One region of the Neorhizobium sp. DAR64862/K0K3 genome, then DNA from elsewhere that is predicted to be linked to it. Evidence: predicted binding sites of a transcription regulator. Region 1 holds the regulator's gene; the other holds the start of a gene.

Region 1 (3,395 bases):
GAGGCCGATGCCGAGTTTCTTGCAGAGTTCGACAAGCGTGCCGGCGATCATGAAAGCATGATCACGGCTTTCCATCTGGCAGGGACCGGCAATCAGCGAGAGCTTTGCCGTGTTTGAGAAAACGACTTTCGAACTCCCCTCGCCCACGGACACTTCAGAATTGGCGGAGACTGTCATTTCACTATTCCTCGAAACCGAAAACCACACCTTGCCCCGGGGCTGCCGACACGATCACGCGGCCATCCCTGCGGATGAATGCGACGTCATTAGCAGCAAGGGTGATCTCTGTCACGGCGAGATCGGTGGTCTTGAAGATGATCCCGCGCGCAGCGAGGCGCGACGATAACAAGGGCTTCATCGAAGACCGGAACTCGTCGCTGAACGTGTCGTTGGATTGAATGCGGATGCCGGCATTGGCAGCTGCGATCCGCAGACCGTCTTTCCCTTGCTCGGGTTGCGTCTCGAACACGGTTTCGAAAAGCGGCAGAAACTCCAGCGGGTCATCTGCAGAAAAGACGATCTCTCGAAGGCCTGTAACGGCGTTTGCGTGCTCATCAAGACCACCGCGATCTGCCGGTAATGCGGCCATGCGCTGGCAGGAAAACAGCAAGATGTCATCGACCTCGGGAACTGCCGCGAACGCCAGACGGAATGAGACTTCGCTCTCCCCACCATCGGGCAACTGCATCGGGCGGGAGAATTGAAGCATCTCGCCCGCAGACATGTGCCCGTCCACAAAACGGCTATGATCGGCCGCTGCATCCTGCGTCCCGACGACCACCGCCGATAGACCTTCCCTTTTCCGCTGGCCGCGGAAGCGGATGTCGCGATCGGTGAACACGTTGCCTCGTTTTGCCGCAAGCGAGGCTTGCCGACGGTTCACAATGGCCAGCGGCTCGAGATACGAGCCATCCGCGAAGAATATGCAGGCATTGGCTGTGCCGAAAGGGTGAACACCTTCAGGTGCCACAGTAAAGCCGAGAGCGGTCAACCTCCCCCGCGCTGACGCCAGATCTGCAACGGGCAGAACCAAATGATCGACTGACTTGTTACCCACTTACACCCCCAAAGTCTTATTCCGCAGAACATTGGCTATCGCGGGAAACTCGGCAAGTGCTGCGCACGAACTGAATACGTGATCGAACGCTGAAATGAGACTATTCTTGAGCAAAAATTTGGGGCTTGCGGAACACAGATAGAACATATAGCGTCCGTTCTGCATTTGTTTCCAATTCTGAGGGTCCCGTCCATGCTGACACGCAAGCAACAGGAGTTACTTCTGTTCATCCACGAGCGGATGAAAGAATCAGGCGTGCCGCCGTCGTTTGACGAAATGAAGGACGCTCTCGACCTTGCATCGAAGTCCGGCATCCATAGGCTGATCACCGCGCTCGAGGAGCGTGGCTTTATTCGCCGTCTGCCGAACAGAGCACGCGCGCTCGAAGTGATCAAGCTGCCTGACGCCTATGTGGCGAACCTTCATCCGCGACGGGGTTTTTCTCCCAGTGTCATCGAGGGAAGCCTCGGCAAAACGCAACCGGTCGTCGCTCAGAAGCCGGCGCCGGTCATGGCGGACAATCCGTTCTCGACAAACATCCCGGTCATGGGTCGAATCGCTGCCGGCGTGCCGATCTCCGCGATCCAGAACAACACCCATGACATCGCCGTTCCGATCGAGATGCTGGGTTCCGGCGATCATTACGCGCTCGAAGTGAAGGGCGATTCGATGATCGATGCCGGCATCCTCGATGGTGATACCGTCATCATCAAGAATGCCAGCACCGCAAGTCCGGGCGATATCATCGTTGCCCTGGTCGATGAGGAAGAAGCGACCCTGAAGCGGTTCCGCCGCAAGGGTGCATCGATCGCGCTGGAAGCGGCGAACCCCGCTTACGAGACCCGCATCTTCCCGCCCGACCGGGTGAAGGTCCAGGGCAAGCTTGTCGGCCTTATTCGCCGCTATCATTAAGAACGCTGTTATCCCGGAGATGCGCGGCAACAGCCTCCGGGATGCCAAAGTCGAATTGTCGCGTTCGCCAGTCACAGAACCGGTGGACGGTCCACGGACGGCTTGAGGTCTGTGCGCTGTCTCGCATCGCCGCCGTAATCTTGATGTCTGGCGCTGTCGCGTTCGGAATAATGGTGATTTCCAGTGCGCCAGTCCGGCGCAACGTCCGCCCGCTGAGAAGCAAGGCGCCGGAGCGGCAAGTATCGAAGCGTGCGCCGGGCGAGACGATGATCCGACCGAAATCGCAGGCAAGACCGGTGTATCGGTTGTCTTCGACAGTGACGATCCGGATGTCCTGAGCAGTCTGCGCCGCGCACAGGATTTTCGGCAGACAGGCAAATCGTCCGGGCGTGAATGCTTGAAGAAAGCCCCTGACATATTCGATTTCCCGGCGCGTCAAATCCGGTCGCGAATGTGGTCTAGGTCGTCTGTCATCACTTTTCGCAAGGCTGGCACCTCGCGCTGGTTCCGAAGAGGCAAGAACCGGCAAGGCGAGCGGTTGTTCTCCGGTCTCAAGCACCAGCGCTCGCCGCCATTGATCGTAGATAAATCCCGGCGGCCGGGTTCGATTGAGGGTGATCTTGTCATCCTGGATCAGTCCCACTGACGCGCCGTCTTCGGATATGACGATATCAGGCCTCGGCGCCGAGCCTGAGCGGACCGCAAAGAGCAAAGCCACCGCCATGAACAGCGCGCCTGTCAGCCTCAGCGGCGTGCGCAGCAGCGTCAGAAGCAGAAAGCCTGCCGTCGCCAGCGGCAGGAAAAGCGGGTTCTGCCGGCCGATGGCAATATCGCCGCCCCATGCGGCAACGATCTCGGCAATGCGAATGACGATCCGCAGCCCCTCGCCCATGATGAACAGAAAGGGAGCATCCAGCCCGAACGGCATCAGCAACATGCCAACAAGCCCTGCCGGCATCACCACGAAGGAAATGATCGGCATGGCCGCGAGATTGGCCGCGAGGCCGTAGGTGGTCAGATGGTGGAAATGCTCGATCGAATAGATCGACGTCGAAGTACTGCCGATCAGCGACGTCACCACGATCCCGGCAATGAAATGGAACGTCGCCGCGACACCCGTTATCCACCGGTTGCTACCTTTTGTATCCTCCTTACCTTTCGCGAAATATCGCGTCCAGAGGGCGAACCCTGCCACCAGTGCCGCGGTTGCCGCAAACGACATCTGGAAACTCGGACCCAAAATCTCCGACGGCGAGATGGCGAGGATAATGATTGCCGAAAGGGCGACGTTGCGAAGGCTGATGGAGGGTCGATCGACGAGCACGGCGACCAGCATCACCGCCATCATGATATAGGCCCGCTCGGCGGAAACCCCGAACCCGGAAATCAGGTAATAGGCGGTCGCCATGACAAGCGCACCGAACGC
Region 2 (3,395 bases), 240 kb from region 1:
AGGACAAGGGCTCCGATATCGCAATCCTGCGCACGATGGGCGCGAGTTCCGGCGCCATCATGCGGATCTTCTTCATGACGGGTGCTGCTATCGGCATCGTTGGCACGTTTGCCGGCGTCGCGCTCGGCGTTATCGTCTGCCTCAACATCGAATCGATCCGACAGTTCTTCTCCTGGGTCTCGGGCACCATCCTCTTTGATCCGGAGCTCTATTTCCTCAGCCAGCTTCCGGCCGAAATGAGTTTTGGCGAGACCTTCTCGGTCGTCATCATGGCGCTGGTCCTGTCCTTCTTCGCCACCATTTTCCCGGCATGGAGAGCCTCGAAGCTCGATCCTGTCCAGGCCCTCCGATACGAATAGGTCTCCATGGCTGTCCCGCGTAAAACCGTCCTCAATCTCTCAGGCGTCGAACGTCACTACGGCCAGGGGGAGACGAGCCTGTCGATCCTCAACGGGGCAGACTTCTCGCTCGTGAGCGGCGAGATCGTGGCGCTCGTCGCCCCGTCCGGTACCGGCAAATCGACGCTCTTGCATCTGGCAGGCCTGCTTGAACATCCGGACGCTGGCGATGTGACGATCGGCGGTCGGGCCTGCAACGGTTTGTCGGATGAAGAGCGCACCTCGATCCGTCGCTCCGACATCGGCTTCGTTTACCAGTTTCACCATCTGCTGCCGGAATTCACGGCGATCGAGAACATCATGATGCCGCAGCTGATTGGCGGCCTTTCAAAGGGGGAAGCGCGCGAACGCGCGGGCCAGCTTCTCGATTACATGCGAATCGGTCATCGCGGCGAACACCGCCCGTCGGAACTGTCGGGTGGCGAACAGCAGCGCGTGGCGATTGCCCGTGCGGTGGCCAACGCGCCCCGCCTTTTGCTGGCCGACGAACCGACCGGCAATCTCGACCCGAAGACTGCATCCTACGTGTTCGAAGCGCTGGAGGCGCTGGTGCGCCAGTCAGGGCTTGCTGCACTGATTGCCACCCACAATCATGATCTCGCTGCCCGCATGGATCGTCGCGTCACGATCGAAGGCGGCAAAGTCGTTGAGTTCTAGCGAACGCACTGATTTCCAAAGCTGCCCCTGATCCGATAGTGTCCATCGTCACCTTGTCGAAGGGGCGTGCGATGGACACTGCTGCTATGGAATGACGTCACGTCAGCGATCCGCAGCGATGGCTGGCGTTTGGCTGCCGACCGCTTGCGTTGGCCGGCAACGGCATGGGCCTATGGAGCGCTGGTTACCTCCAGCCAACAAGCAGAATTAACCATCGGTCAGAATCTTCTATTCCCGTTTTGTTCTACTATTGACGTTGGCACGAAAAGAGAACAAAGTGACAACATAAACGAACACGGGAGACGACGATGACTGACCTTCTTCGTGATATTGCCGCATTCGCCTCCATTGCAACTTTCGTTGCCAGCTTGTCGATGATCATGCTGGTGATGTGAGCCGGTCCGTGCTCGCCCAGCCGGCGGGCGCAAGCGGAAAGAGGTTGAGAAGACCATTCTTGACTCGACTCTGAAGCCCCCGCGCCGGACAATGACCCGATTCAAGGAATGGGTATCAGATGGCGGACGCAGCGACTTTACAATCGGAATCGGAGGATTTGGGAGCGACGCCACAGTTCGTGCATCTGCGCGTCCATTCCGCCTATTCGCTTCTGGAAGGTGCGCTGCCGCTTAAGAAAATCCTCTCCAAGGCCATCGCGGACAATCAGCCCGCGATCGCCGTCACCGATACCAACAATCTCTTCGTCGCGCTGGAATTCGCCCAGAAATCCATCGGTGATGGCATTCAGCCGATCATCGGTTGCCAGCTGTCGATTGACATGGAGGATCAGCCAGACGAGCGCCGCAACGGCCATCTGGCGAAACTGCCGGCGATCGTCGTGCTTGCCGCCAATGCCAAGGGATACGAACGGCTGGTGGATCTCGTCAGCCGCGCCTATCTCGATGGAGAAGGGCAGGCGGCAACGCATATCTGCCGCGCCTGGCTGGAAGATGGCGGCACCGAAGGACTGATCGCGCTGACAGGTGCTGCCGGTGGCCCTGTCGACATGGCAATGAAGGATGGCAACACCGTACTCGCAAAGGCGCGCCTCCTGTCATTGAAGCAGGCCTTTGGCGATCGTCTGTATATTGAACTGCAGCGTCACGGCACTTACGACCGCCGTCATGAGCAGCGGATGATCGATCTTGCCTACGACCAGGATGTGCCGCTGGTCGCGACCAATGAGGCCTTCTTCCCGGGCAAGTCCGATTACGACGCTCATGATGCCCTGATGGCCGTCGCGCACAATGCGATCGTATCCGACGATACCCGTTTCCGTTTGACGCCCGACCATTACCTGAAGAGCCGTGCCGAAATGGCAAAGCTGTTCGCCGATCTGCCGGAAGCGCTCGAAAACACGGTCGAGATCGCCAAGCGCTGCTCGTTCATCCTGAAGACCCGCAGCCCGATCCTGCCGCGCTTCACCGGCGCCACCGATGATCCGGCAGAAGCGGAGCGGGCCGAAACGGCGGAGCTGCGCCGTCAGTCGGTCGAAGGCCTCGAGAACCGGATGGCCGAACTCGGTATCACCGCGGGCTTCACCGAGCAGGATTATCGCGAACGGCTCGATTTCGAGCTCGGCGTCATCGAGAAGATGAAGTTTCCGGGCTACTTCCTGATCGTTGCCGACTTCATCAAATGGGCAAAGCTGCAGAACATCCCGGTCGGTCCGGGCCGCGGTTCCGGTGCAGGCTCGCTGGTTGCCTATGCGCTGACGATCACCGACGTCGATCCGCTGCGCTTCTCTTTGCTGTTCGAACGCTTCCTCAATCCCGACCGCGTCTCGATGCCCGACTTCGACATCGACTTCTGCCAGGATCGCCGCGAAGAGGTGACCCGCTACGTGCAGCGCAAATATGGCCGCGAGCAGGTGGCGCAGATCATCACCTTCGGTTCGCTGCAGGCCCGCGCAGCACTGCGCGACGTCGGCCGCGTTCTCGAAATGCCCTATGGCCAGGTCGATCGCATCTGCAAACTGGTGCCCAACAACCCGGCCAATCCGACCACCCTGGCAAAGGCGATCGAGGAAGAGCCGAAGTTTCAGGAAGAGGTCGACAAGGAGCCGGTCGTTGGCCGTCTTCTCGATATCGCCCAGAAGATCGAAGGTCTCTACCGCCACGCCTCGACCCACGCCGCCGGTATCGTCATCGGTGACCGCCCGCTGTCGAAGCTGGTGCCGATGTACCGCGACCCGCGCTCCGACATGCCGGTCACCCAGTTCAACATGAAATGGGTCGAGCAGGCGGGTCTGGTCAAGTTCGACTTTCTCGGACTGAAGACGCTGACGGTTCTTAAAACCGCGGTCGAATTCTGCAAGAAGCGCGATATCGTCGTGGATCTCGC

The links. Region 1 encodes LexA, which represses DNA repair genes until DNA is damaged. Its sites were predicted from a motif close to TGTTCNNNNTGTGTTCNG; they were not measured.
Region 2: dnaE (DNA polymerase III subunit alpha) is a predicted target of LexA. The motif match lies at 1,285-1,302, and genes of this name have one in related genera.

Annotation. Positions count from the first base shown of each region.
Region 1 is NZ_CP191449.1:1,550,829-1,554,223, forward strand. Features, by position in the region: gene kdsA (3-deoxy-8-phosphooctulonate synthase) at 1-177, opposite strand, end outside; gene ACQY1L_RS07520 (VOC family protein) at 182-1,057, opposite strand; gene lexA (transcriptional repressor LexA) at 1,250-1,969, shown strand; gene ACQY1L_RS07530 (ComEC/Rec2 family competence protein) at 1,950-3,395, opposite strand, start outside.
Region 2 is NZ_CP191449.1:1,793,943-1,797,337, reverse strand. Features, by position in the region: gene ACQY1L_RS08800 (lipoprotein-releasing ABC transporter permease subunit) at 1-359, shown strand, start outside; gene ACQY1L_RS08795 (ABC transporter ATP-binding protein) at 366-1,055, shown strand; gene dnaE (DNA polymerase III subunit alpha) at 1,570-3,395, shown strand, end outside.